One region of the Janthinobacterium sp. GW823-FHT01H08 genome, then DNA from elsewhere that is predicted to be linked to it. Evidence: predicted binding sites of a transcription regulator. Region 1 holds the regulator's gene; each other region holds the start of a gene.
What was found. Region 1 encodes FNR, which switches genes on or off when oxygen is low (the NO sensors DNR and NnrR bind a similar motif). Its sites were predicted from a motif close to TTGATNNNNATCAA; they were not measured.
Positions count from the first base shown of each region.

Region 1 (7,742 bases):
TCCGTTCCAGTGGGGTTCCAAGCGCACGGGGCCGGACCTGGCCCGCGTGGGCGCCCGCTACAGCGACGAATGGCACCGCACGCACTTGAACAACCCGCGCGACGTGGTGCCCGAGTCGAACATGCCGGCCTACCCATGGCTGGCGAAGACCAAGCTGGTGCCTGACGACATCATGCCGAAGATGCGCGCCCTGAAACGCCTGGGCCAGCCGTACAGCGACGAAGAGATCGCCGCCGGCCCCGCGCAGCTGCAGGACAAGACGGAAGAAGACGCCCTGGTCGCCTATCTGCAAGGCCTCGGTACATTAATCAAAACAAGGAATTAGCATGGCAATCGAAAACCTGTTTGACAGCGCCAGCAGCGTCATGACGGTGGTTTCCTTTATGACATTCGTGGGCATCCTGTGGTGGACGTTCAGCCGCAGCAATGGCGACTTCGACGCGGCGGCACGCCTGCCGTTCGCCGACGAGGCGCTCGACTATCCGGCCGATGCCGCGCCGGCACAAGGGGAGCGCAACCATGGCTGACTTTACCAATGGCTTCTGGAATATCTACATCGTCGTGCTGTCCCTGCTGGGCATCATCGGCTGCGGCGTGCTGCTGTACTCGCAGTCGAAAGTGAAAGTGGCCGCCGGCGCCCCCGCCGACGGCACCACGGGCCACGTGTGGGACGAGGACTTGAAGGAACTCAATACGCCGATGCCGCGCTGGTGGATGTGGCTGTTCTACATCACCATCGTCTTCGCGCTGGCCTACCTGTTCCTGTACCCGGGCCTGGGCACCTACGCCGGCAGCCTGGGCTGGAAATCGACGGGCCAGTACGAGGAAGAGCTGAAGAAGGCGGAAGCCGACTACGGCCCCCTGTTCAACAAGTACCTGAGCCAGGACTTGAAGACGGTGGCCGCCGATCCGCAGGCGCAAGCGATCGGCCAGCGTCTGTTCCTGACCTACTGCGCGCAGTGCCACGGTTCGGATGCCCGCGGCAACAAGGGCTTCCCCAACCTGACGGACAAGGACTGGCTGTATGGCGGTGATCCCGACATCATCAAGACCACCATCATGCATGGCCGCAATGGGCAGATGCCGCCGATGGGCGCCGCGCTCGGTTCCGAAAAAGATGTCGAGAACGTGGCCCATTACGTGCTGAGTCTGTCCGGTTCCACGTCGGACCCCGTCAAGTCCGTGCTGGGCAAGGCCAAGTTCGGCGCCTGCATGGCCTGTCACGGTGCCGATGCGAAGGGCAACCAGATGCTCGGCGCGCCTAACCTGACGGACAAGATCTGGCTGTACGGCGGCAGCGCCGATACCATCATGGAAACCGTGCGCAAGGGTCGCAACAACACCATGCCGGCCTTCAGCGACTTCCTCGGCGAATCCAAGGTACACGTGCTGTCGGCGTATGTCTGGAGCCTGTCGAATCCCCAGACGCCCGTGAAATGATGTAATGGAACCTCAAGTCATCAAGATGTATGCGGCCCGCGAGCAAATCTACCCTCGCGAGGCCAAAGGACGCTACGCTACCTGGCGATGGGTATGCGTATGGCTTACCCAGCTCGCGTTCTACGGCTTGCCGTGGTTGACCTGGAATGGCAGGCAAGCCCTGCTGTTCGATTTGACCACGCGCAAGTTCTACATTTTCGGCGTCGTGCTGTGGCCCCAGGATTTCATCTATCTGGCGGCCCTGCTGATCATCTGTGCGTATTTGTTATTCCTCGTCACGGCCATTGCCGGGCGGGTGTGGTGCGGGTTTTCTTGCCCGCAAACGGTATACACGGAAATCTTCCTGTGGGTCGAACGCCGCATCGAGGGCACGCGCAGCGCGCGCATGGCCCTCGACAAGCAGGGCCCCTCCGTGCGCAAGGCGTTCAAGAAGACGGCCAAGCACCTGGTATGGGGCGCCATCGCCCTGTGGACGGGCTTTACCTTTGTCGGCTACTTCACGCCGATCAAGGAACTGGCGCGCGAGGTGACCACCCTCAATTTCGGTCCCTGGGAATGGTTCTGGGTCTTGTTCTACAGCCTGGCAACCTACGGCAACGCGGGCTGGCTGCGCGAGCAGGTGTGCAAATACATGTGCCCCTACGCGCGCTTCCAGAGCGCCATGTTCGACCAGGACACGCTGATCATCACCTACGATGCCAAGCGCGGCGAACCACGCGGCGCCATGAGCAAGAAGGCCGGCAACAACGACAAGCTGGGCGACTGCATCGATTGCACCCTGTGCGTGCAGGTGTGTCCGACCGGTATCGATATCCGCAACGGCCTGCAGTATGAATGCATCGGCTGCGCCGCCTGCGTCGATGCCTGCAATACGGTGATGGACAAGGTCGAGCGGCCGCGTGGCCTGATACGCTACAGCACCGACCATGCGATGGAAAACAACTTCAATTCGAAGCAGATCCGCCAGCGCGCCATGCGCCCGCGCGTGCTGATCTACACGTCCATCCTGGCCCTGATCATCATCGCCGTGTGTACCTCGCTGGCCCTGCGCACGCCCCTGAAGATGGACGTGATCCGCGACCGCGGTTCGATGGGACGCGAGGTGGAAGACGGCATGATCGAAAACGTCTATCGTCTGCAGATCATGAACACCTCGGAGCAAAGCCAGCATTTCAAAATCAGCGCTTCCGGCTTGCCGGGTCTGACCTTGCTGACGCGCGACGAAGTGACCTTGCAGCCGACGGAAACGCTGGGCTGGCCGATCCGCCTGCGCGTGCCGCACGGCGTCGGCGAGAAGGGCTCGAACAAGATTGCGATCGAATTGCACTCGCTGGACGACCCGTCGCTGCATGTGCGCGAAAGCGCGGTGTTCATCGTGCCGCGGTGACGTTGATTTGGGGTCGGCCCCTCCGGGTCCGACCCCGTTATTTCGCCGTAGGGGTATCATCAATCATGCGTTAGGGTCACTTGATTTTCAACCCGGAAGCAAAAGCTGGAGTCGGACCCAAAGGGTCCACCCCCAAGGAGAACACAATGTCCGACAGTCTGAAACTGCAACCTCCCGTTGCCCCCTGGTACAAGCATCGCTGGCCATGGCTGCTGATGATCGGTCCCGGCCTGTCCGTGGTCGTCGGCAGCTTCATGGGCTATATCGCGTTTACGCAGCCCGACGCGCTGGTGGTGGGCGACTATTACAAGCAGGGCAAGGCGATCAACCAGGATTTGAAGCGCGACACGATCGCCAGCGACCTGGCCATGGATACGACCCTGTCGTATGACGTCGCTGCAGCGCGCCTCAGCGGCTCCGTGCACAGCTTCGGCAAGGCGTACCAGGGGCCTTTGCAGCTGCACCTGGCGCATGCGACCCTGCCGGAAAAGGATATCAAGCTGCTGGTGCAACCCGATGCGGCCGGCAATTTTTCCGTGACGCTGCCGATGCTCGAGCGCAGCCGCTGGCAAGTGCTGGTGGAAAACGACAAACGCGAGTGGCGCCTGTCCGGCATCTGGACCTGGCCTGTGCAACGCAGCATCGCGCTGCACGCGGATGAAGAGCTATAACGTACAGCGCCGGGAAAAAACCGTAGCGAGCGGCAGTGATTTGTGGCTGAGAAGCACAGCTGTGCTATAGCACAGCGAGCATCGCAGGCCGCAAAGCACGACGCGCAGTAGGTTTTGACGGTGCTGTTACTTGCAGACGTCGGTGCCGGCTGTAATAGCTTTTAACTTGGCCGGCTGCAAGATCTCGATCTCACGGTTGGAAACGCGCAGCCAGCCTTCCTTCTTGAATTTCGACAATAAACGGCTGACGCTTTCGATGGTCAGGCCCAGGTAGTTGCCGATTTCCTCGCGCGACATGCGCAACTGAAATTTGCTGGCCGAATAGCCGCGCGCTTCATAGCGCGACGCCAGGTTGACGATAAAGGCGGCAAAACGCTGCGTCGCCTGCATGTTGCCCAGCAACAGCATGACACTTTGCTCGCGCGTGATTTCCTGGCTCATCATGCGGTGGAAATGGCGCAGCAGGGTCGGCATATTGCCCAGCAATTGTTCCAGGCTGGAAAACGGGATTTCACACACTTCGCTGTCTTCCAGCGCCACCGCATTACAGTGGTGGCGGTCGGCGCTGATGGCGTCCATGCCCAGCAGTTCGCCCGCCATCTGGAAACCCGTCACCTGCTCTTCGCCGCCCGGATTGATCTGGTAGGTCTTGAAGTGGCCCAGACGGATCGCATACAGGTTCTGGAACGAGTCGCCGATGCGGAACAGCGAAGCGCCGCGCACGATCTTGCGGCGGCGGCCAATGATCTGGTCCAGTCTGTCCATGTCGCCCACGTCGAGGCCCATCGGCAGACACAATTGATGCATGCTGCAGGTCGAGCATCGCGCACGCAACGCTTCCACGGTCACTGTGGGCGAGGTTGGAGTGAGTAGCGCTTCAGTCATGTCGGTACCTTTTAGAAAATGCAACAACAAGTTTACTGCATACAGGGTTGCCGTGTGCCAATTTCACCGCAATTTCGCTGAATAAACGACGTTCCGACTTTAATTATATGGCAACATCGTCAAAAGCCCATGCGGAGAGGGCAATTTGCGTGGCGGCGCTTGCCAAGCTGGGGTATTGATAGGAAAATTCCTGACAGCATTATCTGCCGCCTGTGCCGCCCGGTACTGAAAAGGAAATCATGAAGCCTCTCGGCATCAAAGCAAAAGTCGCGCTGGCCACCAGCCTGACCTCGATCGCCATGATCGCGCTGGTCACCATGATCCAGGTGCAGCACATGCGCGACGATTTCACCAAGGTACTGTTGAGCCAGCAGTCGTCCCTGATCAGCCGCACCGCCGCCGAGCTCGACGACAAGCTGGGCATGCTGCTGCAGATCGTCACCCTGACGGCCCGGCAGCAGCCGCCAGAACTGATCACCCAGCCCGCCCAATTGCGCGAATACTATTCGCGCCGCTCGATGCTGGTGCTGTTCGACGACGTGCTGGTGCTCGACGCGCACGGCGCCGTCGTGGCCGACATGCCGGAAGTGGCGGGGCGCGCCGGCATCAACGTCGCCGAGCGCGAGTATTTCCAGACCGTGCTGCGCACGCGCCAGCCCATGATCACCGAGCCGATGCTGGGCAAATCGAGCGGCATGCCCATCGTGCAGATGGTCGCGCCCGTGCTGGGCGCCGATGGCCAGGTGGCCGGCGTGGTGATCGGCGTGCTGCGCCTGTACAAGGATAACCTGCTGGGGAGGTTGCGCTCGGAAAAGATCGGCAAGAGCGGCTATTACTTCGTCCTCACGCGCGGCGCCGTGCCGCGCTATGTGCTGCATCCCGACACCAGCCGTTTGCTGCAGCCGCGCCTGCCGAACGCCAACCTGACGACCACCCGGCTGCTGAAGGACGATGGCGAAGGCACCATGGTCAGCACCAACAGCCGCGGCATCACGGCCGTCAACAGCTTCAAGCGCCTGAAATCCGTAAATTGGCTGCTGGCCGCCTCGCTGCCCCTCGACGACGCCTTCGAACCGTTCGACGGCGTGCTGTACCGGCTGGTGCTGTGGAGCATCCTCGCCTCGCTGCTGGCGGCAGCCGTGCTGGGCTGGGTCACCGTGCGCCTGCTCTCGCCGCTGGTGCGCCTGCGCGACACCCTGCAGGCGCTGCGCACCAGCGGCAGCCGTTTCACTCCCGTGCCCGTGCAGCAGCGCGACGAGATCGGCGAGCTGACGGAAGCGTTCAACGGCCTGATGAGCGAGCGCGACCGCTTGCAGCAGGAGCTCGAATCGCGCGCGGCGGAGCTGGAACAGGAGCGCGACCGGGCCGAGGCGGCCAACCGCGCGAAGAGCGATTTCGTGGCGAACATGAGCCATGAAATCCGCACGCCCCTCAATGCCGTGCTGGGCATGGTGTATTTGCTGGGCAATACCAAGCTCGATACGGAACAGCGCAAGTATCTGACCATGGTGCGCGTGGCGGGCCAGTCGCTGCTGGGCATCCTCAACGACGTGCTCGATTATTCGAAGATCGAGGCACGCCGCATGGAATTGTCGCCCGTCGAATTCGACCTCGACGAAGTCATGAACACGCTGGCCACGACGATGACGATGAATGCGGGCGAAAAGGAGCTGGAACTGGCGATTGCCGTCGAGCCCGACGTGCCGCGCCGCCTCATGGGCGACGCCCAGCGGCTGCAGCAAATTCTCGTCAACCTGGCCGGCAACGCGATCAAGTTTACCGAGAGCGGCGAAGTGGTGGTGGCCGTCAGCCTGGCCGAGAAAGACAAGGGCCGCGCCTGGCTGCGCTTCGAAGTGCGCGACACGGGCATCGGCATGACGGAGTTGCAGCAACAGCAGCTGTTTGCCGCGTTTTCGCAGGGCGACCAAAGCATCACGCGGCGCTTCGGCGGCACGGGCCTGGGCCTGGCCATCAGCAAACAGCTGATCCACATGATGGGCGGCGACATCGCCGTCGCCAGCAGCGAAGGCAAAGGCAGCCGCTTCTGGTTCAGCGTGCCGTTCGAGATGCTGGCGCAGCCGGCCGAAACGCGGCGCACGCCCACCCTGGGCCAGCTGCGCCTGCTGGTGGCCGACGACAACCGCACCACGCGCGAACTGATCGTCAAGCTGATCGAGGCGTGGGGCTGGCTGGCCGACGAAGTGGACTCCGGCTTTGCCGCTATCGAACTGTACCGCGAGCGCCTGGCGCAGCAGCAGCCGTACGACGTGGTGCTGGCCGACTGGCACATGCCCGTGATGGACGGCCTGGCCACGGCCAAGGCCATCCGCCAGGCGGCCAGCGGCCAGCGCCAGCCCATCGTGGTGATGGTCAACGCCTTCGCCCGCAACCACCTCGAGGAAATCTCCAGCGCGGCCGAGGCCGACGTCGTGCTGATGAAGCCCATCACGGGCTCGAGCCTGTTCGACGCCCTGCACCAGGCGCTGATTACCAAGCACGACGGCGGCGAGCAGCGCATGCTGCAACAGCCGCTGGGCACGGAACTGGCCGGCGTGCATTTCCTGCTGGTGGAAGACAACCATTTGAACCAGGCCGTGGCGCGCGGCATCCTCGAACACATGGGCGCCACCCTCGACGTGGTGGGCGACGGCCTGCAAGCGGTGGAACGGCTGCGCACGGAAGCGCTGCGCTACGACATCGTGCTGATGGACATGCAGATGCCCGTCATGGACGGCTTCAGCGCCACCCACATCATCCGCACGGAACTACGCTTGAGCCTGCCCGTGATCGCCATGACGGCCGGCGTGCTGGCGTCCGAGCGCGAGCGCTGCATGACGGCCGGCATCAGCGATTTCATCGCCAAGCCCGTGGTGGTGGAAGAGATGATGGAAGTGATCCTGCGCCACCTGCCCAAGCGCCCGCCAGTGCAGACGGCCGGGCCGGCGCCCGTCGCCGATGAGGAAGTGTTTTCCATGGCGCCGCTGATGCGCGTGATGGGGCGCGACGCGAAAGGGCGCGGCGTGCTGCGGCGCATGGTGGAAGACGCGCTGAACAAGGGCATGACGCCCATGCGCGACGCCGAAACAGCATTGCAGGCAGGCCGCCACAGCGACGTGGCGCGCATCCTGCACAGCGTGCGCGGCTCCGTCGGCACCCTGGGCACGAAACGCCTGATCCGCACCGCGTTCGCCACCGAGGAAGCCATCGATGCGGGCCGCCTCGACGCAGTGCCGGCGCTGCTGGCGCAGACGGCGCAGGAACTGGAGCAGGCGCTGGCGGCGGCGGCCGATTGGTTGTCCAGGCTGAAGGATTAAGCCTGCAACGTAAAACTGGGGTCAGACCCGCCGGGTCTGACCCCG
Region 1 is NZ_CM179504.1:289,877-297,618, forward strand. It holds gene ccoO (cytochrome-c oxidase, cbb3-type subunit II) at 1-325, shown strand, start outside; gene AC3RCG_RS01225 (cbb3-type cytochrome oxidase subunit 3) at 327-527, shown strand; gene ccoP (cytochrome-c oxidase, cbb3-type subunit III) at 520-1,440, shown strand; gene ccoG (cytochrome c oxidase accessory protein CcoG) at 1,445-2,827, shown strand; gene AC3RCG_RS01240 (FixH family protein) at 2,974-3,498, shown strand; gene fnr (fumarate/nitrate reduction transcriptional regulator Fnr) at 3,625-4,383, opposite strand; gene AC3RCG_RS01250 (response regulator) at 4,623-7,697, shown strand.

Region 2 (7,742 bases), 2.4 Mb from region 1:
AGCTCGCTGGCGATGGCCGGCAAGGCCGTGTTGGCGATCGCCGTGTCGAGCGAGGCCATGCCCACGCCGATGGCCAGCGCGAGCATGGCCCATAAACGGGCGCCGGGCGGCAAGCCGTCCTCGCCCACGAGGAAAGGCTGCGCCTTGTTTTTCTGCTTCATCATGTTGCCTGTTCGTCTAGCCCGTCCGGGGCGGCATACGGTACCGCAGCCAAGACACTAGCATGGATGGACGGACTCTGCCGGGCAGGCCCGCCGATTTCACCCTACATCACTTCTGGCAGTCGATCACTTTAAAATCTTTCGAATAACAGATGCGTAGCTCGCCCGAGTGCTTTTCATAGCCGAGCCAGCGGCCTTTCAGCTGCGGGTTGTGCTGCTTCATCCACTGGAACAACTCGTTTTTCGGCATGGTGGAATCCGGCAACTTCAAGGCTTGGAACAGTTCGCGTTCCTTCTCGAAATACTGCTTGGCCGTATCGAAATCGCAGGCGCCATGCTTTTCCCATTCACCCTGCAGCAAGGCTTCGCCGGGCTGCATGCACATGTACGGCAGGATGTCCGACGGCGCCAGCTTCGGCAAATTGCCCTTGCAATAACGCGGATGCAGCTCCGTCTTGCGCGGCGGCGTCACGGAAATGTCTTCGCACGTGCCCGGGTTATTCGACTGCGCCCACAAGCCATGCACGATCCAGCCGAAGTGATTGCTCTCGGCACACTGAAAAGCGGCCTTCTTCGACACTGCGCCGCGGCGGCGCTGGCTGTCGCAGAAGCCTGGCGACCACGACAGCGCCAGCATGAAGTAATCGGTGGGCACGTTCGTGCTTTGCTTGTAGCAGGTGTTTTTCTCGTCCGACGGCTTGACGTCGTAGTCGTAATAACTGACGTTGCGGGGAATGGCGCACGTGGCGTCGGCTGAGTACGCGGCACCGGCGGACAGGCTGAGGAAAACGGCGGCCAAGGCAGGCAGGATAGAGCGAATTTTCATCGTATTTCCTTCAAGATATAAAAACGCCGGCAACTGGGTGCCGGCGCAGTAGTGAAATTACACCATCAACTTAGCAGACGGTATGCATCCAGCCGTGCGTATCCGGTGCCGTGCCATGCTGCAAGCCCAGCAGCGCTTCGCGCAGGGCCAGGGTGACGGCGCCGTTTTCATTGTTGTTGATGGTCATTTCAAAGCCATTGGCCTTGGCCACGCCCACGGGCGTGATGACGGCGGCCGTGCCGCAGGCGAACACTTCGGTCATGCGGCCCGAGGCGATGTCGTCGCGCCATTGCTGGACGGACAATTTACGCTCTTCCGTCGCATAGCCGAGGTCTTTTGCCATTTCCAGCAGGCTGCGGCGGGTGATGCCTGGCAACAAGGTACCCGTCAATTCCGGCGTCACGACGGTGACTTTCTCGCCATCCTTGTAGACGAAGAACAGATTCATGCCGCCCATTTCCTCGATGAACTCGCGGTGCACGGCGTCGAGCCACACGACCTGGTCGCAGCCCTTCTCTTGCGCTTGCGACTGGGCCATAAGGCTGGCCGCGTAATTGCCCGCGCACTTGGCTTCACCCGTGCCGCCTGGCGCTGCGCGCACGAAGTCTTCGCTGATCCACACGGTGACGGGTTTCACGCCTTTCGGGAAGTAGGCGCCGGCCGGCGAGGCGAACAGCACGAACAGGTATTCTTCCGATGGACGCACGCCCAGGTAGGGGTCGGTGGCGATCATCAGCGGACGCATGTACAGGCTCTCGCCCGTGTTCTTCGGCACCCAGTTACGGTCTTGCGCGATCAGCGCATCGCCCGCTTCCAGGAACAGCTCGACGGGAATGGCCGGCATGGCCAGGCGCGCGGCGCTGCGGTTGAAGCGCTCGGCATTTTGTTCCGGACGGAAGGTCTTGATGCTGCCATCGGGCTGGGCAAACGCCTTGTAACCTTCAAAGATGGCCTGGCCGTAGTGCAGCGACGAGGCGGACGGGTCCAGCGTCAAAGGACCGTAAGCCTTCAGTTCGCCCTGCTGCCACTTGCCGTCGCGGTAAGGAATCACCACCATGTGGTCCGTGAAGATGCGGCCAAACGCCGGGTTGACCATGCGCGCGGCGCGCTCGGCGTCGGACAGGGGGTGGGCGGATGGGGTGACGACAAGATTCGGTGTGGAAGTGGTCATGGCAGCAATGGGAACTAGTGAACAGTATCCCTATTGTAGCGCCTCCAGCGCCCGATCAGGCAAACGAGAATGGCCACCACCCCGCGACAACAGGGAGTCATCATTTGCGAATGATTCTCGTTTTCGTTACTATGTCAATCCTCCTTCTTCCCCGCCATGCCTGATGCCCCGCATGGCGGCGCTATCGAAAGCCGCTTCATGACGACCTCCTCCCTTCCACACCCCCTGCCGCGCGCCGGCGCCGATGAGGCGACGCAGACTCGTCAGCTTGCCGTCCCGCAACAACGGCGCTGGCACTGGAACTGGAAGCAGGTCTGGTTTCAATTGCACTGGTTTATCGGCATCACGGCCGGCACGGTGCTGGTGATCATCGGACTGAGCGGCGCCACCCTGGCCTTCAAGGATGAATTGCTCGACGTTATGAACCCCGGCGTGCGCCATGTCCCCGTGGAAACGCGCGCGCCGCTGACGCCGGCCCAGCTCGCAAGCATCGCCGCGGCCGAACACGGACAGCGCGTGGCCTCGGTCACCATGTATGCGCAGGCGGGCGCGGCGCCACGCCTGTTTTTCGCGCCGAAGCATGGCCAACGGCGCGGCGCATCCATTTATCTGCACCCGTACACGGGCGCGACCCAGCCCGCGCTGGCGGGCGCGGCATTTTTCGAATGGACGGAGTCCTTGCACCGCTGGCTGCTGCTGCCGCGCGATCCGGGCCGGCAAGTGGCGGGCGCGCTGGCCCTGTGCCTGCTGGGCCTGGCACTGTCCGGCCTGTACCTGCGCTGGCCCCGCCGTCCGCTGGACTGGCGCACCTGGCTGACCTTCGACCCTGCATTAAAAGGCCGCTCCTTTTTGTGGAATCTGCACGCCGTGGCCGGCACCTGGTGCCTGGTCGTCTATGTGGCGCTGACCCTGACGGGCATCTACTGGAGCTATGACGTGGTGCGCGACAATATCGACGCCTGGGCCGGCAAGCCGCCCCGGACGGCGCAGGCGCCCGGCAAGAAAGGGGCGCCGCAGGAGCCATCGCCTGTCGCCGACATCGGCCTGGCCTGGAGCGTTTTCCAGCAGCACGCCCCCGGCTGGACCCTGGCTACGGTGCGTCTGCCCGTGCGCCCCGGCGAAGCCGTGCAATTCACGTGGCTGGCCGGCGATGCGCCGCACGAACGGGCGCGCAGCCGCATGAGCATTGCGCCGGCCGACGGCACGCTCACGGAAAACGAACCTTACAGCCAGCAGGCGCTGGGTGCACGCCTCGTCAACATCATTTATCCGCTGCACATGGGCACGTATTTTGGCTTGCCGGGCCGCGTCATCGTGACGCTCGCTAGCCTGGGCCTGCCCCTGTTCGCCGTCACGGGCTGGATGCTGTACCTGGGCCGCCGCAAGGCCAAGCGGGCTGTGCAAGCGCAGCGCGCTCTGCTGGGCGCCGGCGCGCCGGGCAAGACGGACACAGGTTTACCGACCCTGGTGGCCTACGCCAGCCAGTCGGGACAGGCCGAGCGCCTGGCGTTGGAAAGCGCGCGCGCCTTGCAGCAGGCCGGCGTGGCCGTCGACGTGCAGTCGCTGGACCGTTTCGATCCCGCGCAATTGCGCCAGTACGAACGGGCCCTGATCGTCGCCAGCACCTTTGGCGAAGGCGAGGCGCCGGACGGCACGCGCCGCTTCGCGCGCCTGCTGCAACAAACGGCGGGCACGCCGCTGGCGGGCCTGGAATTCGGCATGCTGGCCCTGGGCGACCGCCATTACGGCGCCTTCTGCGGCTTTGGCCATGCGCTGGCGCAACAATTGCAAGCACTGGGCGCCACGCCCATGTTCCCGCTGATCGAAGTGGACAAGCATGACCCCGCCGCCCTGGCCGCCTGGTCGCAAGCGCTGGCCAGCTGCAGCTGCAGCGGCAGCGCCATCGACGCCATCGGCGTACAGGAAGAAGCGTCGTACGCCGAATGGCGCCTGACGCGCCGCGTGCTGCTGAACCCGGGCAGCCTGGGCGGCGAACTGCATGAAATCACCTTGACGGGCCCCGCCGATGCTGCCTGGGAAGCGGGCGCGCTGGCGGAAATCATCGCCTGCAACGCGGATGGCAGCGAGGGCGACGCGCAAAGTGCCCAGCATGCGCCGCGCAGCTATTCGCTCGCTTCGCTGCCATCCGATGGCGAACTGCAATTGCTGGTGCGCCAGGAGCGCCACGCGGGCGGCACAAACGACGGGTACGGTCTCTGTTCCGGCTGGCTCACGCGCTTCGCGCCAGTGGGCGCCGGCATCCGTTTGCGCCTGCAAGCCAATCCCGCCTTCGCGCCCGCCCTGGTCGACGTGCCCTGCATTTATATCGGCAACGGTTACGGCCTGGCAGGCCTGCGGTCGCACCTGCGCGCGCGCCAGCGGGCGGGGCTGGCCCGTAACTGGCTGCTGTTCGGCGAGCGCCAGCAAGCTGTTGACAGCGTCTGCGGCGCAGAGTTGCAAGGCTGGCTGGACGCTGGCCACCTGGCGCGCCTGGACCGTGTTTTTTCGCGCGACGGCAACGAGGGCGGCAAACGCGAATACGTGCAGGACCGCCTGCGCGCCAACGTCGGCGAGCTGCGCGATTGGCTGGCGCAAGGCGCCATCGTCTACGTGTGCGGCAGCCTGCAAGGCATGGCGGCGGGAATCGATGCTGTACTGCAAGAAGTGCTGGGACAGGACGGTCTCGACGCCCTGCTGGCGGCCGGGCGCTACCGCCGCGACGTGTATTGATCTGCCTCAGCACATTGCCAGCGCCGCCCGGCTATGTGGGCCGCCGCACGGTCAGCGCCGGCCATCGGACTACAGTAGCGGCATGGCGGCATATCCGCGCCGCCCCCACCCACTGTTTGCGAGGCTAGCCATGAAAAACCCCTGGATGAGCATGTACCTGAGCGCCGCCAACCGCGTCGCCAACACGGCGCGCGGCCACGCCACGGCCGCCGTCAAGCGCGAAGCGGCGAAAAATACGCGGCAATTGACGCAAGTGTGGTTCGACTCTTTCCTGCCCGCCGCAGGCAAGCCGCGGCGCAGCCGCAAGGCCAAATAAGAGGCGTCACTGGTGCAGTGCATCACAGCAACTAGTTGAAGTTTCAATCAGATGAACTAAACTGCAAGCATGGTAGTACATAGGACGTGACCGGCAGGCGCCGCATCCCCGCGCCGCCGCCGGGACACCGGGAGACGACCATGTTGACGCTCAAAGTGCTGCTCTGCCTTGCCTTGTCGGCCCTGATGCTCGTGCCCCTCGTGCTGAGGGATGCGATGCAGACGTCGGCCGGACAGCAGTTGCAGGTGCCGAATGTCGATGCGCAAGCTCTGTGGGCCCGCTGGCCTCGGCAATAAGACGCGCGGCTGAGAAAACGTCGCTGGCTGCGTTGCTTTGACTTGCCGTACTAGCGTACTGTCTGCGTCAAAGACGCCTTGCCAGCGGCGTTTTTCAGCGGCGCTCGGTAACACGGCGCATCGTTAAGACCGCTTTATTGCGAGTGGGGAATTGTTCCCTTCGTCGATTTGTCTTTGTCTTGCTTTCCTCTTCCCCTCTTCACCATACTTTTGATCCAGATCATGGATTTCGCCCTTCGCTGCGTCCACACTGGAACAGTCCGCTTCGCGCCGCGACGGACTTCACCGGGGGCATCGGCATGGGTAAATCGCATTGGAAAGATGAGATGGCGCTGGGCGTTCCCGCCATCGACGAGGCGCATGAGGCGCTGTTTCAGGAGCTGGCACGGCTGGGGCAATTAAGCGACCAGCATTTCAGCGTGGCGTTTCGCGAGCTGATTGCGGCCGTCGAACGCGATTTCCGCGAGGAAGAAGATTTGATGGAGCAAATCGGCTTTCCCTCGCTGGCCAACCACCGCGAACAGCATGCCCGCGTGCTCAGCGGCTTGCACCATGCCTGGGCCGCCGTCGATGAAGGCGACCTGGAACAGGGCCGCCATGCGCTGTCGCTGTTGCCGCAGTGGCTGATCTTCCACCAGGCCACCATGGACCTGGCCCTGGCGGCGGCGCTGGAACTGGTGCAGCGCCAGCCTAACTAGCAGTTAATTACAGCAACAGCACCGTCGCCTGCTCGGGCATGACCACGCGGTAGTGTCCCGGGTATTTGTCTTCGCCGTCGAAAATCTTGCAAAACACGGGCTGGTTGATGTCGTTGACGGCCGCCTCGTTCATGGGCAGCGTCGCGATCAGCTGTTCTCCATCCATCAATTGCAAGGCGCTGCCCCGCTCGGCCGCGCAAAAGGCCAGCGATTGCACGTCGCTGGCGAACGGCCGCTTGTACCACGGCGTGATGGCCCGCACGGCGCGCCGGGCGTCGCGCAAGACCTGCCCCACGCGCGTGACGTTCCACGCATCGCGCGCCACGGACGGCTGCAGCACGATATTGGCCGTCAGCTCGCCCCTGCCCTTGTTCACCAAAAACGTGCCGTCCTGCGCGGCAATATCATCGTTGAGCGGCACGACAAACACGCCGCCGGCCGACACCTTGATCGGCATGGGGGCGCCATTGCCTTGCAAGGCCACGCGCACATCGTCGATGGTGGCGCTCAGCTTGGCAGGAATCAGGCGCAGGGCCATGACCACGCTGCCGCTCGACACTTGCCACACTTTCCTGGCCGTCAGATAACTTTCACGGTATGCCGTGAACCGCACGTGCGGCGCCCTGGCATCGCTGGTGGCCGTGATCGTCACCGTTTGCGGTGGCAAGGCTTCCTCTGCTGGCGCCGTTGCCTTGGGTGCTGATGCCGCGGATGTGGCCGGCGCAAGCGGTGGCGCAACGGCATCGGCGGCGGGCGGCACGCTGGCGCTCTGCAGCGGCGCGGGAACAGCCGGCGGCGGCGCGTGTTCCTGGGCCTGACCCAGCGAAACGACACACAACCATCCGGCACAAGCGATCCATGTACGCATGCATTTCTTTCATTAAGGAAAATATTTGTCAGCGCCTGCATTATCGCAGAAGGCAAGCCGATGCGCCGCCCCGGGTCTGCCGGCACTCCCGCCTGCACTCCTTTGGTGCACACGCTTGATTATTTGGCAAATATCACCTATATTGATAATGATTCTTATTCACAAAAGTGGCAGGAATCGCGCGCCTTTCTTTTCCACTGCCCGTCCGCGCCGGGCCTTGCGGTGGAACTGCTATCCAAGCCAGACCACGGGCCAGCGTTACGCCATCCCCCAGCTACTGAGCAGCTCGCCAGACGAGATAGGAACACTCACGACTAAAAATATCCAGGAAAATAATGCAATCAACGACAGCCTTCTCATCTTCGCGCCAGCCCGCCTTGCGCGCCCTCCCCCGTGTATTACACATCAGCCTGCTCAGTCTTGCCGCCGGCGTGGCCCTGCCGGCACAGGCCGCCGACGCCGCCGCGGCCGACGTGACCATGCCCGCCGTCACCGTGCTGGGCCAGTCGACCGCGACGACGGAAGGCACGCAGTCGTACACGGCCGGCGAAGCGCGCAGCGCCACGCGCATGGACCTGTCGCTGCGCGAGACGCCGCAATCGGTCAGCGTCATCACGCGCCAGCTGCTCGACGACCTGGGCGCCGTGCGGCTGGACCAGGCGCTGGCGCAGACGAC
Region 2 is NZ_CM179504.1:2,708,549-2,716,290, reverse strand. It holds gene AC3RCG_RS12230 (MFS transporter) at 1-164, opposite strand, end outside; gene AC3RCG_RS12225 (ribonuclease T2 family protein) at 271-987, opposite strand; gene AC3RCG_RS12220 (branched-chain amino acid aminotransferase) at 1,058-2,158, opposite strand; gene AC3RCG_RS12215 (PepSY domain-containing protein) at 2,357-4,888, shown strand; gene AC3RCG_RS12210 (hypothetical protein) at 5,019-5,204, shown strand; gene AC3RCG_RS12205 (hypothetical protein) at 5,345-5,500, shown strand; gene AC3RCG_RS12200 (bacteriohemerythrin) at 5,800-6,198, shown strand; gene AC3RCG_RS12195 (hypothetical protein) at 6,206-7,066, opposite strand; gene AC3RCG_RS12190 (TonB-dependent siderophore receptor) at 7,402-7,742, shown strand, end outside.
Region 2: AC3RCG_RS12200 (bacteriohemerythrin) is a predicted target of FNR. The motif match lies at 5,711-5,724, and genes of this name have one in related genera.

Region 3 (7,742 bases), 780 kb from region 1:
GGTGGGCAAAATAGAAGCCGGAGACGGCCGCGCCTGGGAACATGGCATACGATTCCGTCAGCTGCATGCCGATTTCCTCGGCCTGCATGACCTCGAACATCTCTTTCTTGACCGTGTGCTCGGGGCAGGCCGGGTAGCCGGGCGCCGGGCGGATGCCCACGTATTTCTCGGCGATCATGTCGTCGTTGCCCAAGTGTTCATCGGGCACGTAGCCCCACAAATCCTTGCGCACGCGTTCGTGCAGGTACTCGGCAAACGCCTCGGCCAGGCGGTCCGCCAGGGATTTGAGCATGATGGACGAGTAATCGTCGTGCGCATCCTCGAAGCGCTTTTCATACTTTTCGATGCCCAGGCCGGACGTGACGGCAAACATGCCGATGTAATCCTTCACGCCCGACGCCTTCGGCGCGATGAAGTCGGCCAGGCACTGGTTCGGGCGCTGCACGCCGTCGACCACGGGTTTGACGCCTTGCTGGCGCATGCCGTAATACGTGAACGCCACCGTACTGCGCGTATCGTCGGTGTACACCTCGATATCGTCGTCATTGACGCTATTGGCTGGCAGCAAGGAGACGACGCCGTTGGCCGTCAGCCAGCGTCCGTCGATGAGTTTTTTCAGCAAGGCCTGGCCTTCCGCGTACACCTTGGTGGCCGCGTCGCCCACCACTTCATCCGTCAAGATGGCGGGGAAGGGACCGGCCAGGTCCCAGGTCTGGAAGAATGGGCCCCAGTCGATATAGTTGGCCAGCGTGGCCAGATCCACGTTCTTGAACACGCGGCGGCCGATGAACTTCGGCTTTACGGGCGTGCACGGGCCGTCGAACGGCACGACCATCTTGTTCGCGCGCGCCTGCGCCAGCGGCAGGATGGGCAGGGCCTTCTTGTTGGCGTGCTGTTCGCGGATACGCGCATAGTCGAGTTCGATGTCTTCCACGTACTTGTCGCGCTGTTCCGGCGTCAGCAGCGATTGCGCCACGGACACGGAACGCGAAGCGTCCGGCACGTAGATCACGGGGCCTTCGTAGTTGTGCGCGATTTTCACGGCCGTGTGGGCGCGGCTGGTGGTGGCGCCGCCGATCAGCAGGGGAATCTTCAGCATGCGGAAGTGTTCGTCGCGCTGCATTTCCTTGGCGACATACGCCATTTCTTCCAGCGACGGCGTGATCAGGCCCGACAGACCGATGATGTCGGCGTTTTCCACCTTGGCGCGGGCGAGGATTTCCGAGCACGGCACCATCACGCCCATGTTGACCACTTCGAAGTTATTGCATTGCAAGACTACCGTGACGATATTCTTGCCGATGTCATGCACGTCGCCTTTCACGGTCGCCATGATGATCTTGCCCTTCGGCTTGGCGACGATGCCCGTGCGCTGCTCTTCGAGCAGCTTTTCTTCCTCGATGAACGGAATCAGATGGGCCACGGCCTGCTTCATCACGCGCGCCGATTTCACCACTTGCGGCAGGAACATTTTACCTTGGCCAAACAGGTCGCCGACCACGTCCATGCCGGCCATCAGCGGTCCCTCGATCACGTGGATGGGGCGCCCGCCATTGTGCAGCAGTTCCTGGCGCGCTTCTTCCGTGTCTTCCACGATGAATTGCGTGATGCCATGCACGAGCGCGTGCGACAGGCGTTCCTGTACTGTTCCCTCGCGCCAGGCCAGGGTTTGCGCTTCGGCCTTGCCGCCCGCCTTCAGGGTGCCGGCAAATTCGATCATGCGCTCGGTCGAGTCTTCGCGGCGGTTCAGCACCACGTCTTCCACGCGCTCGCGCAATTCCGGGTCCAGGTTGTCGTACACGCCCACCATGCCGGCGTTGACGATGCCCATGGTCATGCCGGCCTTGATGGCGTGGTACAGGAAGACGGTATGGATGGCTTCGCGGGCGGGATCGTTGCCGCGGAAACTGAAGGACACGTTCGACACGCCGCCCGAGATCTTCGCGTACGGCAGGTTTTCCTTGATCCAGCGCGTGGCGTTGATGAAGTCGACGGCGTAGTTGTTGTGCTCTTCGATGCCGGTGGCCACGGCAAAGATGTTCGGGTCGAAAATGATGTCTTCCGGCGGGAAGTCCAACGCATCGATCAGCAGGTGGTAGGCGCGGGCGCAAATCTCGATCTTGCGCTCGAAGGTGTCGGCTTGCCCTTTTTCATCGAAAGCCATGACGATGACGGCGGCGCCGTAGCGGCGGCACAGTTTCGCCTGGCGCAGGAATTCCTCTTCGCCTTCCTTCATGGAAATCGAGTTGACGATGGCCTTGCCCTGCACGCATTTGAGGCCCGCTTCGATGACCGACCATTTCGACGAGTCGACCATGATGGGCACGCGCGAAATATCGGGTTCCGAGGCGATCAGGTTCAGGAAACGCGTCATGGCGGCCAGCGAATCGAGCATCGCCTCATCCATATTGATGTCGATCACTTGCGCGCCGTTTTCCACTTGCTGGCGCGCCACGGACAAGGCTTCGTCGTATTGCTCGTTGAGAATCATGCGCGCGAACGCCTTGGAACCCGTGACGTTGGTGCGCTCGCCCACGTTGACGAACAGCGACTCGTCGTTGACGACGAACGGTTCCAGGCCCGCCAGGCGCAAGTCGTGCGACGGGGCCGGCACGGTGCGCGGCGTGTTTTTCGACAGCAACTCGCCGATGGCGGCGATGTGCTCGGGCGTGGTGCCGCAGCAGCCGCCCGCCATGTTCAAAAAGCCCGCGTCGGCAAACTCGCGCAGCAGGGCGGATGTGTCGGCTGGCAACTCGTCGAAGCCCGTGTCGCTCATGGGATTGGGCAAGCCCGCGTTCGGGTAGATGCAAACAAAAGTGTCGGCGATCTTGGCCAGTTCTTCCGCGTACGGGCGCATCAGGGCGGCGCCCAGCGCGCAGTTCAGGCCGATGGTCAGCGGTTTCGCGTGGCGCACGGAATTCCAGAAGGCGGGCACGGTCTGGCCCGACAGGATGCGGCCCGAGGCGTCCGTGACGGTGCCGGAAATCATCAAGGGCAGGCGCACGACGGTAGGGTTTTGTTCATAGAACAGGTCGATGGCGAACAGGGCCGCCTTGCAGTTCAAGGTATCGAAGATGGTTTCCACCAGCAGCACGTCGGCGCCGCCCTCCACCAGGCCCTGCGTCTGCTGCAGGTAGGCGGCCACCAGCTGGTCGAAACTGACGTTGCGCGCGGCCGGGTCGTTGACGTCGGGCGAGATCGAGGCCGTCTTTGGCGTGGGTCCCAGGGCGCCCGCGACGAAGCGCGGCTTGTCCGGGGTGGAATATTTATCGCAGGCGGCGCGTGCCAGCTTGGCCGCCTGGACGTTCATTTCATAGGCCAGGTGGGCCATGTGGTAATCGTCTTGCGCGATCGTCGTGGCGCCGAAGGTATTTGTTTCGATCAGGTCGGCGCCCGCCGCCAGGTAGCGCTCGTGGATTTCCTGGATGATGTGCGGCTGCGTCAGGGTCAGCAGCTCATTGTTGCCCTTGACGAACAGTTCGCGTGCGCCGCTGTCGGCCGGTGCGGCGAAATCGATGAAGCGGCCGGCGGGACCGCCACGGTACGCTTCTTCGTCGAGCTTGTACTGCTGGATGATCGTGCCCATGGCGCCGTCGAGGATCATGATCCGCTGCGCCAGGATGGCGCGCAAGGTGGCTTCGGTCGGGGACATGGCGGGGATCACGGTATCGTTCATTTCATGCTTTCAATAGGCAAACGGGCGGCGGCGCGGCGACAAGACAGGTACGGGGCGGTTGCGGGCCAGCAGGATCAGCTGACGGAGTGTGCCCGCCGGGTAGGGCAGGCAGAAGGTGGCAATCGCCTGAATCACCGGGTCTAAAATTATACGGCATCAGGCTGCTTTGGTTTTAAGCAAAAGCGGCCGTTCGCCTCGCGGCAGGCTTGCTTGCAACAGATCGGCTTGCGCCGCGCCTGATTCTGAAATGACATTCCTGAAAATCTTACTCAAAGTGTTAATTCTTCCGCCAAAATTGCCAGGAAGATATGTCCTCCAGGCTGTGGAAAAATTCCCACATTATTGGCGCCATAGCAGCCTGTTTTTAATAGATTGTATGGCAATAACTGCAAAGGAAAATAATTTTGATTCAAGGCCATGTAGGTGGGGGCGAATAATTCTTAGATAAATATTTCCAGACGAATACTTTATTATTATCAAAACCAATTGAATCAAAAGCATTAATAGTTGTCTTTGGGAATCGAATTAACCGATAATATGGGTTCTTCGAAATCACATTCTCACCAAAAGTCACCAATATGTCACATTTCTCTCGTGTCCTCCCCGGCATCGCGCTGCACCAACATGGTTGCCATCCATGAAAAACCATCTGCTTGTTGCATTGTTTCTTGTGCTGGGCCTGTCCGCTTGCGGCGGTGGCGGCGGTGGTGACACGGCGGTGGCGACCACGTCGGGCAATCCTGCCGTGGTTCCTGCCGTAACGGCCGTCTCGGCGGCGAATGTCGCCGTGGGCGGCAGGCTGGTGGTGACGGGCACGAATCTGAGCCGCGTGACGGCTTTCCAGGTAGGCGGCGTGAACGTTGCCGCCAGTGCCAGCAGCGACACCAGCGTGACCCTGGCCATGCCGGGCACCCCTGTGACGGGCGCCTTGAGCCTCGTCAGCGCCAGCGGCACGGCGACCACCAGTTATAACGTCAATGTGTACTTGCCGCTGAGCGTGAGCAGCATCGCGCCAGCGACGGGCGGCGTCGGTTCCAGCGTGACGATCGCGGGCGGCGGCATGGGCGCCGTGACGGCGGTGCAGTTCGGCAGTGGCGCGGCGGCAACGCCGCAAAGCCAGACAGCCGGCAGCGTGACGGTAGTGGTGCCTGCGGGCGCAGCGACAGGCGCGCTGACGGTGCGCGGTCCGTACAACGATGTGATCAGCAGCGACACGTACACGGTCCTGGCGAGCGTGGCAGTGACGTCGATCACGTCGGCCGTCAACGGCGCGACCTTGTCGGTGACGCTGCAGGGCAGCAATCTGGACCAGGTCAGCTCGGCAACGGTGGGCAGTACGCCAGCCGTCATCGTCAGCGCCAGTAGCAGCCAGCTGCTGCTGTCTGCGCCAGCGTCGGCAACGGGCAACGTGATGCTGTCGGCCGCTTCGCGCATCGCCGTGAATGCGGGCACGGTGTCGGCCTTTACCTTGGGCAGCATTGATTTCGCGCAGGTACTGAACTTGAATTCCAGCGATGCCGCCTTGCGCCTGACGCGCGGCAAGCCGGCCGCCGTGCGCGTCTCCGTGCTGGCCACGCAAACAGGCCAGACCAGCCCGGCCGTGATCTTGAATGCGACCGCCGCCAATGGCGGCAACCTGGGCAGCATTACCATGAGCGGCCCATCGGTCTTGCCGACGGTGAAAAGCGATTACAGTTTCAACGGCAATTTCAGCGCCGTCCTGCCTGCTGGCTGGATCTTGCCCGGCGTGCGCGTGCGCGTGACGGCAGTGGGCAATGACGGCGTGCAAGTGAGCCAGGAAGCGGCGCCCGTGGTGGGCAGCGCAGCGAAAATTCACCTGGTGCTGGTACCGCTGAGCACCGATGATGGTGTGGCGCAATTGCCGGACGCCGAGGTGATCCGTGCTGCACTGACGCGCGTGTATCCGTATGCGGCGGAAAATATCAGCATCACCACGCGCACGGCGCTGAGCATGCCAGGCAGCAGCACGGCCGACAGCTGGTGGAGCGATGCCTTGGACAAGCTGGACAACAAGCGTGCACTGGAAGACCGCGGCGCCTATTATTATGGTTTCGTGCCGAGAATGTCTTCCACGCGCACCGCCGGCCTGGCCTACATCAACCCGACGGGCAGCAGCAATGCCTTCACGGCGGCCATCGGCCTCGATGCCAGGTTCAACAGCATTGCCTCCGTCGATCCCTTTGGCAATAGCTGGCCTGAATGGCTGACCACGCTTGTGCATGAGCTGGGCCATAACCACTCGCTGCAGCACGTCGCCTGCGGCGGTCCAGCCAGTGCGGCCACCGACTACCCGTATCCGAATGGCGAACTGGGCCCGCAACCGCTGTACAACAGCGACTATGCGGGCATCATTGGCCAGTTGAGCAAGGCCGTGTATGGCGCTACGCCGATGAAGGACGTGATGAGCTATTGCAGCGGTGCCTGGTTCTCCGACTACAGCTATGTGCGGGTACAGCAATTCCTGGAAAGGCGCAGCACGCAGGTGACGGGCAGCAATGTGCTGGCCGCCAGCATGTCCGTGGCCGAGAACGGCTATCTGACCATTTCCGGCCGCATCACGCCAGCCGGTGTGGGGCTGCGTCCCGCCGTTGCCTCATCTGCGCGCATCGGCCCCGCTGCCGGCGGCAGCGGCCATGCATATACCCTGCGCGTGCTGACGGCGTCGGGACAGACTATCGACTTGCCTTTTGATGGCGTTTCCGTGGCTGATCATGGCGGCAACGCCATGAGTCATTTCCGCGTCAGCTTCGCCAACCCGGGCGACATCAGCGACGTGCAAGTGCTGCAAAATGGCAAGGCTTTAGCCAAGCTGGAGCGCTCTGCGCGCCGCAGCAGGGCCGCCGCCAACGATGCCACGTTCGATGCGACACAAAGCGGCGGCAAGCTGGCGCTGGTCTGGAATGCCGATGCGGAACCCTACGCCGCCGTGCTGCACGTGGCCGCCGATGGCCGCAAGACGGTGGTCGCCAGTGACTTGACGGGCGGCAAAGCCAGCGTCGACGTCAGCGCCTTGCCGGCCGGCGGCCGTTTCGAGGTCAGCCTGTCGTCGTCCGTGGGCGCACGCCTGATGAGGGTGCAGCGCCGCTAAGCCAGCGGGCTCGATGCAACGAGGGCTTGCCGCGGCAAGCCCTTTTTTTTTGTGTGGAATATGCACAGATCCTGTACCTGGCGAGGGCTGCCGTTTCACCTCCCGCCTGCCTAGAATGGGGCTTCATCCACTTGCGGAGCATCCCATGCCCATTCTGAACCTGCGTTTGTCCACCACGCCCGATGCGCGCCAGTCGGCCGCCATCGCCGCCACCTTGAGCACCTTGACGGCACAGTTGCTGCACAAGGCGCCCGAACTGACGTCGGTGGCGATCAGCCATCTTGACGCGGCGCACTGGTTTGTCGGCGGGCCATCCCTGCAGGTGCAGGGCAAGGCCAGCTTTTTCCTAGATATCCTGATCAGCGATGAAACGAATACGGCGGCGGAAAAGGCCGCGTATATCGCCGCCGTGTTCGCCGCCATGCATGAGCATCTCGGCGCCTTGCATGACGTCAGCTACATCCACGTGCACGACGCGCGCCAGGCGGCCTGGGGCTACGGCGGCTTGACGCAGCAGTTCCGCGCCGTGCGCAAGGCGCTGCAGCCGGCCTGATCAATCCCAGCGGTGATTTTGATAGTGTTGCACGGCAAAATCGATGAAGACCCTGACCTTCGGCGACAGCTGGCGGCTGTGCGGATACAGCGCGTACAAGGTGCGTGGGCGCAAGGTGTAGCCGGGCAAGACTTCCACGAGCTGGCCGCTGCGCAGCGCGTCGCGCACGATGAAGCCGGCCGCGCCGGCAATGCCCATGCCGCCCACGGCAGCCTCGCGCAGGGCCACGCTGGTATTGGCTTGCAGGCTGCCGCGCACGGCTACCTTGTGCACGGCGCCGCCCGCATCCGTGAACGACCACTCGGCCGGCTTCTCGCCGGAGCTGTACATCAGGCAATCGTGCTGCGCCAGGTCGTGCGGCGTGGCTGGATGGCCATGGCGGGCCAGGTAGGCGGGCGAGGCGA
Region 3 is NZ_CM179504.1:1,070,550-1,078,291, forward strand. It holds gene metH (methionine synthase) at 1-3,676, opposite strand, end outside; gene AC3RCG_RS04805 (IPT/TIG domain-containing protein) at 4,314-6,785, shown strand; gene AC3RCG_RS04810 (tautomerase family protein) at 6,931-7,338, shown strand; gene AC3RCG_RS04815 (LysR family transcriptional regulator) at 7,339-7,742, opposite strand, start outside.
Region 3: AC3RCG_RS04805 (IPT/TIG domain-containing protein) is a predicted target of FNR. The motif match lies at 4,143-4,156, and genes of this name have one in related genera.

Region 4 (7,742 bases), 2.1 Mb from region 1:
CTGATCACCGTGCCGACCATGCCGATCGGCCTGTACGGCGGCAAGCAGAAAACCCTGGCCGAAGTCAAGAACGGCGCCACCATCACCATGCCGAACGATCCTACCAACCAGGCGCGCGCGCTGGTGATGCTGGCCAAGATGGGCTGGATCAAGCTCAAACCGAACGTCGATCCGCTGCGCGCGTCCGAACGCGACGTGCTGGAGAACCCGAAGAAGCTGAAACTGGTGCCGCTGGAAGCGGCGCAGCTGCCACGTTCGCTGGCCGATGCCGACTACGCTTTTGTGAACGGTAACTTCGCCCTGGCCGCCGGCATGAAGCTGACCTCGGCCCTGAGCGTGGAAAAGATCTCGGACAGCTACATCAACCTGGTCGCCATCCGCACGGCCGACAAGGGTAAACCATGGGTGAAGGACCTGGAAGCGGCCTACCGCTCGCGCGCCTTCCTCGACGCGACGAACAAATACCTGGCCGGTTACGAAAAGACGGACTACCAGCTGGCGCTGGAAAAGACGCTGAAAAAATAAACAGCGTGCACCAAACGTAAAAAGGACGGCCAAGGCCGTCCTTTTTTATTGTCCGCGCCTTGCGGGCGCCATCACTATTTAGAAGCGGTAGCCCACGCCTACGCCGATCAGGATAGGATCGACTTTGACTTCGCTGATCTTGGCGCCGCCGGCCAGTACGTCGCTGCGGATCTGTACTTTCTTGATGTCGAAGTTCAGCGACCAGTTTTTGTCCAGTTTGTAATCGACACCGGCTTGCAGCGAGTAGCCCCAGCTGTCATGCTCCAGGCGGCCTGCGCCGTTCAGCAATTTCACGTCCGAGATATTCGTGTAGTTCACGCCGGCACCTACGTATGGGCTGAACTGTTTTTCAGGCATGAAGTGGTATTGCAGCGACAGGGTCGGCGGCAAATGCTTGAAAGTACCGATCTTCGTGCCGGACAAGGTAACGTCATGCTTTTGCGGATACGTCAGGATCAGCTCGGCAGCGATGTTAGGCGTGAAGAAATACGAAATATCGATTTCAGGAATCGTCTTGCTGCTGACGTGAATAAGGTCGGATGCGCCGACGCCACCAACAGGAGCAGATTTGTTGGCCGGATCGATGTGCACGGCGCGGGCACGGACCAGCCATGGGCTTTCCTGTGCCATTGCGTTGCCGGCGAAGGCGCCGATGGCGGCCAGGACGATTGCTGCTGCAGTTGCGGACTTTTTCATTCTAGTTCCCTCTTTTTGTCGTTAAGTAACGCTGCGAAGTCTAAGAGTGCAGTGCAACAAAAACTTTGATCCACATCAAATAGTGCTAGATGGCATCACTAGACGGATTTTTTCCTTTGCCCAAGTCAAGAAAATGCGGCAATGCAGCGTGACCGGATGCAAGGTCCCCTATTTCAGCGGCCAGCCAGCCGCGCAATGCTGAGACAAGTTGCGCGCCGCGCAATGGTTACTTGCGCCGATGTCACTGGATTGCCGCCGGCCCCTGCAGCATACTATTTCCAGTGCACACATGATAATGGTAATGATTATCATTTGCGATATAATGGCTTACCTCGCTCAGCGACTACAAAAAGGAATGGGAGACATGGATATATTGAGGGAACTGCGTGAATCGGGCTTGAAAGTGACCATCCCCCGCTTGCGGATTCTGCAGCTGTTCCAGGAAGGCACGATCAAGCACCTGAGTGCGGACGATGTCTACAAACTCTTGCTGGCTGAAAAGATCGACGTGGGCCTGGCCACCATCTACCGCGTACTGATGCAGTTTGCCGAGGCCGGCATTCTGTTTCGCCGGCACTTCGAATCGGGCCACGCCGTGTTCGAACTCAATGAAGGCCAGCACCACGACCACCTGGTCTGCACGGGTTGCGGCAAGGTCGATGAATTCGTCGACGAAGGCATCGAACTGCGCCAGAACGAGATCGCCGCCGAACGGGGCTTCGTGCTGCACGAGCACGCGCTGTCGCTGTACGGCACCTGCGCCGAGTGCACGGCGAAGAAAGTCCCGCCGCGCAAAGCCTCCTGAGGCAGCGCGGAAGGTAGCGCCTGGCAAGCCACCTGCGCTACACTGCGTGCGCCGCAGCTCAACAAGGGACAAGCATGTACATCGGAGAAATCGCCCGCCTGGCGGGCACCTCGCCCAAGGCCTTGCGCCACTATGAAGCGCTGGGCTTGCTGGGCGACGTGCGCCGTTCCGGCGCCTATCGCGTCTACACGCAGCAAGACCTGGCGCAGGTCAAACTGATACGCCAGGCGCAGGTCCTGGGCTTCCGCCTGGCCGAACTGCTGCCCGTCCTGGCCGGCGACGATACGGACTGGGCCGCCCTGTCGCGACACATCGACGCCAAGCGCGCGCAGGTGCGGCAGGATATCGCCCGCCTGCGCCAGCTCGACGCGCAGCTGGCCGACATCGATACGGAAATCCGCGACTGCCTGGCGCGCCAGCAACTGCAGGCAGCCTGACACTGCGCGCTTGACTCTGCCCCCAGGGGCAGGCTTTAGCATGCAAGCTCTTCTTTAACGGAAAGCCTGCAGCATGAGCAAAATTACACCGAAGCGCATTTTAATTCTCCTCGGCCACCCGTCCAGCGACAGTTTCTGCGCCGCCCTGGCCGAGGCCTACGCCGCCACGGCCCGCAGCGCAGGCCATACCGTGCGCGAACTGCGCCTGGGCCAGCTGGACTTCGACCAGAACCTGCATGAAGGCTACCGCCAGGTGCAGCCGCTGGAGCCAGACTTGCTGGCCGCGCAGGAAGCCATCAGCTGGGCCGAACACCTGGTGTTCGCCTACCCGATCTGGTGGGGCGGCGCGCCGGCCCTGCTGAAAGGTTTTGTCGACCGTATCTTCCTGCCCGGCTTTGCCTTCAAATACCGCCCGGGCAAGGCCTTTCCCGCCCAGCTGCTGAAGGGCCGCACGGCGCAGCTGCTGGTGGCGATGGACACGCCGCCCTGGTATTTCCGCTGGGTCTACCACATGCCCGGCATTCACCAGCTGCGCAAGACGACCCTGGAATTTTGCGGCGTCAAGCCGGTCAAGGTGGCCTGCTTCGGCCCCATGATCGATTCCACCGGCACGCAGCGCGCGCGCTGGCTGGAGCAGGCACAGGCGCTGGCCAGGCGTCTGTAAGCCCGGCAACGGATTGCCATGCAGCCATCTTGCATACGGTTTTGACAAGCCGGTAATCAAGCCGTCATATTCAGCGGCTACCATGATGATATTGCCTGTTTGTCAGTCGCCTTGCTCTCGCGACAACAAAGGTCCGATCGTCATGTAAAGGTAGCCGCTGTGGAGTTCAACGCTTCTCGATTGCATCTTCCCCGTTATCGCACGTCCGTGGCGCTTGATCTGTGCGTTCCCACGGAATCCGTGCAGGCCGACGCCAGCAACTTCGCCGTGCTGGAATTGTTCACGGAACGGCGTGACATGATGAGCCTGCCCGTCACGGAGCAGCAGAAGCCGATCGGCTTAATCAGCCGCAATATCTTCATGTCGCAGATGTCCAAGCCCTTTTATCACGAGGTGTACGGCAAGAAGAGCTGCATCGCCTTCATGGACAAGGAACCGCTGATCGTCGATGGCGCCATGAGCATCGAAGACCTCACCTTCCGCGCCGTGGAAGCGGGAGAGAAGGCGCTGGCCGACGGCTTCATCATCACCGAGGATGGCGCGCTGGCCGGCGTGGGCTTCGGCCTGCAGCTGATGAACGTGGTGGCCACCATGCAGGCGGAAAAGAACCGGCAGATCATGCACAGCATCGATTACGCCAGCGTGATCCAGCGCGCGCTGCTGCGCACCTCCGATGCGGAATTGCGCGCCACCCTGCCCGACGCGCACCTGGAATGGCAGCCGCGCGACGTCGTCGGCGGCGACTTCTACTTTTTCGAACGCCACGAAGGGGGCTGGTTCGCCGCCATCGCCGACTGCACGGGCCACGGCGTGCCCGGCGCCTTCATGACCCTGATCGCCTCGTCGGCCCTGAGCCAGTCCTTGCGCGAACGGGGGCCGCGCGATCCGGCCGCTCTGATCGGCGCCGTCAGCCGCGCCATCAAGACCCTGCTGGGCCAGGACGGCGCCGACAGCGGCGCGGCCACCGGCCACGCCGGCTCGAACGACGGCATGGATTGCGCCTTTTTATGCTACGACACGGCCAGCGCCAGCCTGCGTTTCGCAGGGGCGAAACTGGCGCTCTACGTGGTGGCGCCGGGCGAAGAAGCCGTGCGCGCCATCGATGGCGCGCGCATGGGCGTGGGCTACGTTGACACGCCGGCCGGCTACTGCTGGCACAACGAGACACCCGACATTCCCGCCGGCAGCCTGCTGTTCCTCACCACCGACGGCTTGCTCGACCAGATCGGCGGCGCGCGCGACATCGCCTACGGCAAGCGGCGCATGCGCGAACAGCTGCTGGCGCGGCGCGACGCGCCGGCCGGCGACGTGGCGGCGGCCCTGCTGCAGGACAGCGCCGCCTGGCAGGGAAAACAGCCACGCCGCGACGACCTGACCTTTTTCTGTTTCCGCCTGTAGTCTGGGCGCCATCGAGCCACCTTATCAACAAGACACCGGGTCACCGGCTAGCCAGGAGCACGCACGTGCTGTACGAAGAATTCAACGAGTTTTGGGATGTGGCCCGCAAGCGCAACATCATCTTTTTTTACGTGGGCTATTTCTCGCAGCACGTGGTGAGCGCCATTTCCGAAACCATCAAGGCGCGCCTCGATACGGCCGGCGCGGCCGGGCCCACCCGGCGGCGCATCTTTTCCTCGTTCATCGAGATGTCGCAAAACATCATGCATTATTCGGCCGACAGCCTGACGCCCGATGCGCAGCTGGACCAGCAGATGCGGCGCGGCTCGTTTTGCATCGGCACGCGCGGCGACAGCTTTTTTCTGCTGTGCGCCAACCCCGTCTCGACCGACAACGTGGCGCAGATCCGCGCCCGCCTGGAACCGCTGCACACGATGACGATGGAAGAAATCCGCCTCGCCTACAAGAAGGCCCTGCGCGAGGAAGCGCCATCGGACAGCAAGGGCGCGGGCCTGGGTTTTCTCACCATGGCGCGCGACGCCAGCGAGCCGCTGGAATTCGAATTCGTCCAGGACCCACAGGAACCTGGCCACACCATCTTCTGCATCAAAGCCATCATTTGAAAGAGCCGACTCAGGAAAGCATATGCAATTACCGTCACCACTGTTCATCGCCGCGACCCCGAGTTCGCCCGAAATCGACTTCCGTTTCGAGCAGCACACCCTGTCGATCAAGGGCGAGTCGTATCCGGAAAACGCGGCCGCCTTCTATGGTCCGCTGATCGCCGCCGTGCGCGCCTATCTGGAAGGCTGCCGCGAAGCTGCCATCACCGTCAACGTCTCGCTGGCCTACTTCAACAGCTCCAGCACGAAGATGCTGTTTACCCTGTTCGACACCCTGAACCAGGCGGCCGTGGACGGCAACCAGGTGCGCCTGAACTGGTATCACGACGAGGACGACGACACCATCCTGGAATTCGGCCAGGAGCTGCAGCAGGATTTTACGGCCCTCGACTTCCACGACCATCCCGTGCAGGGCAGCTAGGGCATGCGCGCCGCCATCTCCGAGTCCGGCCTGGAACCCGACCTGTTCACCGTGGAAGCGGCAGCGCTGGCCGCCGCGCGCCGCATGCACGCCGACGCCAACGCCTCGGGCGCGGAACAACGGCGCGTGCTCGGTGAACTGATCGTTCACTACGAGCGGCTGATGCGCGAGACGCGCCGCCTGATCGGCCGCAGCGACCGCGCCGAGCGCGACATGCATCTGCTGAACCGGCAATTGCAAACCCTGGCCGGCCAGCTCGAATACCGCGCCACGCACGACCCGCTGACGGGGGCCCTGAACCGCGGCGCCGTGATCGACCATGCCTCGCGCTGCCTGGCGCAGGGTGACATGGCGCTGATCGTGCTCGATATCGACCTGTTCAAGCAGGTCAACGACGACTTCGGCCACCCGGCCGGCGACGGCGTGATCCAGGCCGTGGTCGACTGTTTGAAAGGGTTACTGGGACAGGAGACGGCCATCGGCCGGGTCGGCGGCGAAGAGTTTTCCGTCGTCTGGCCCACCTCCTCGCGCGACGAGGCGGCGCAAGTGGCGCAGCGCATCTGCGAGACGGTCGGCCGCCAGCGCCATGCGGCGCCCATCACGCGCGCCATCACCATCAGCGTGGGCCTGAGCTGGAACCGCGCCGGCACGCCGTTCGAAACGGCCTACAGCCATGCGGACCAGGCCCTGTACCAGGCCAAGCGCGAAGGACGCAACTGCGTGCGCCAGTGGCTGGAGAGTTAAGTCGATGCGCTGAATCAGCGCAGCTGTTCGCGCGCCATGCTGCCGTCGCGGCGCATAGCCGCTGCCGCGCGCTGCATCGCCGCCACCTGCGCCTCGGGCACCTTGAGGTTGCAGGCCAGGTAAGTCTGCACGCGGTTGAAAGTCAGCAGGGGCACCACCTTGCCTTCCCATTCCTTGCCGACGAAAGGCTTGCTGCCCACCGCCAGGCCGACTGCCCACAGGTCGATGCGCCCGAGCAGCAGCTTTTGCGGATTGATCCACTCCTGCGTGACAGGCGCCACGTTCATGCCGTGCTGGCGCAGGTAGTCGTCGCGCGCGTCGCCCAGCACCGTGCCGATCACCAGGCCGCGCGCATCGGCCAGGGTGCGCAGCGCCAGATGCCGCTCGGCCAGGCCATACAATATCCATTCCGCTTCGTTGAGGGGGCCGATCCAGCGAAATTGCGCTTCGCGCTCTTGCGTGCGCGTGGTGGAAAAGATGCAGGTGTCAGGCTCGCGCAGCGCCTGCGCATACGCGCGTTTCCACGGCAGCAGTTCCATCGTATAGCCGATGCCGGCGCGCGCCATGATGTCGCGCACCTTCAGCGTTTCGCGTCCCACGACGACATTGCCTTCCATCATGCTCGACGGCGGCAAATGCTCGCCGACGATGCGCAGGCCCGCCGCCCCGGCCGCCGCCGGCAGCAACAGCGCCGCCAGCAGCCATGCCATGCTTGCTTGTTTCATGCTTGCCTTCTTCTACCACAGGGGATACGCAGCCCTGCACCTGCAGGATGGTACCATCGGCCCCCGCCGGCCATGGCCAAAGGTTGCCAGTTAAACCATTATTTTTCCGTAACGTGGCTCAGGGCCAACGCCGGGATCATCATGCGAGGGGAGGATGGCGGGAAAAACAAGTGGCGGAAAACAGTAGGAGTCGAACCTACGGGAGAACGTCTGACGCCCTCCACCGGGTTTGAAGCCCGGCCACATCACCGGATGAGTGTGCTTTCCGCGGTGCCTGAGCTAGCTGTTGGGGCTGCGGTGTAGGACCACAACGCCTGCGGGCGCAATAGATGCCCATTGCCAACACGGCGAGTATAACCGACGCGGTCGAAGAATTCCAAGACCTGGATCGCCCGCTTGCGGCCCAAGCCGCTGGCGTCGCGGAAAGTGGCCGCGCCCACAGCGCCGGAACCGGGCGCCAGACTTTCGTCCAGCTCCGCTTTTCCGGCCAGGGTGCGCACCAGTTGCGCCAGCCCGGCCAGCGCCGCCTGGTGATAGAACAGGTCATGCACGACCTGGCTGATCTGCCCCGCCTTGGCAAGCTTGCGCAACAGCCGGCGCGTTTCGTCCTCGGCCAGGCCGAAACCGCGCGCCAGGTCGCGCGTCCACGGCGGATCGGCACGCCCCTGCTCCAGCGCGGCCAGCAAGGGCTCGGCCATCGCCTG
Region 4 is NZ_CM179504.1:4,321,251-4,328,992, forward strand. It holds gene AC3RCG_RS19305 (MetQ/NlpA family ABC transporter substrate-binding protein) at 1-525, shown strand, start outside; gene AC3RCG_RS19310 (OmpW/AlkL family protein) at 604-1,221, opposite strand; gene fur (ferric iron uptake transcriptional regulator) at 1,586-2,026, shown strand; gene AC3RCG_RS19320 (MerR family transcriptional regulator) at 2,101-2,463, shown strand; gene AC3RCG_RS19325 (NAD(P)H-dependent oxidoreductase) at 2,537-3,127, shown strand; gene AC3RCG_RS19330 (SpoIIE family protein phosphatase) at 3,368-4,525, shown strand; gene AC3RCG_RS19335 (SiaB family protein kinase) at 4,591-5,148, shown strand; gene AC3RCG_RS19340 (DUF1987 domain-containing protein) at 5,171-5,569, shown strand; gene AC3RCG_RS19345 (GGDEF domain-containing protein) at 5,573-6,313, shown strand; gene AC3RCG_RS19350 (substrate-binding periplasmic protein) at 6,328-7,038, opposite strand; tRNA gene AC3RCG_RS19355 (tRNA-Sec) at 7,210-7,305, opposite strand; gene selB (selenocysteine-specific translation elongation factor) at 7,284-7,742, opposite strand, start outside.
Region 4: AC3RCG_RS19310 (OmpW/AlkL family protein) is a predicted target of FNR. The motif match lies at 1,287-1,300, and genes of this name have one in related genera.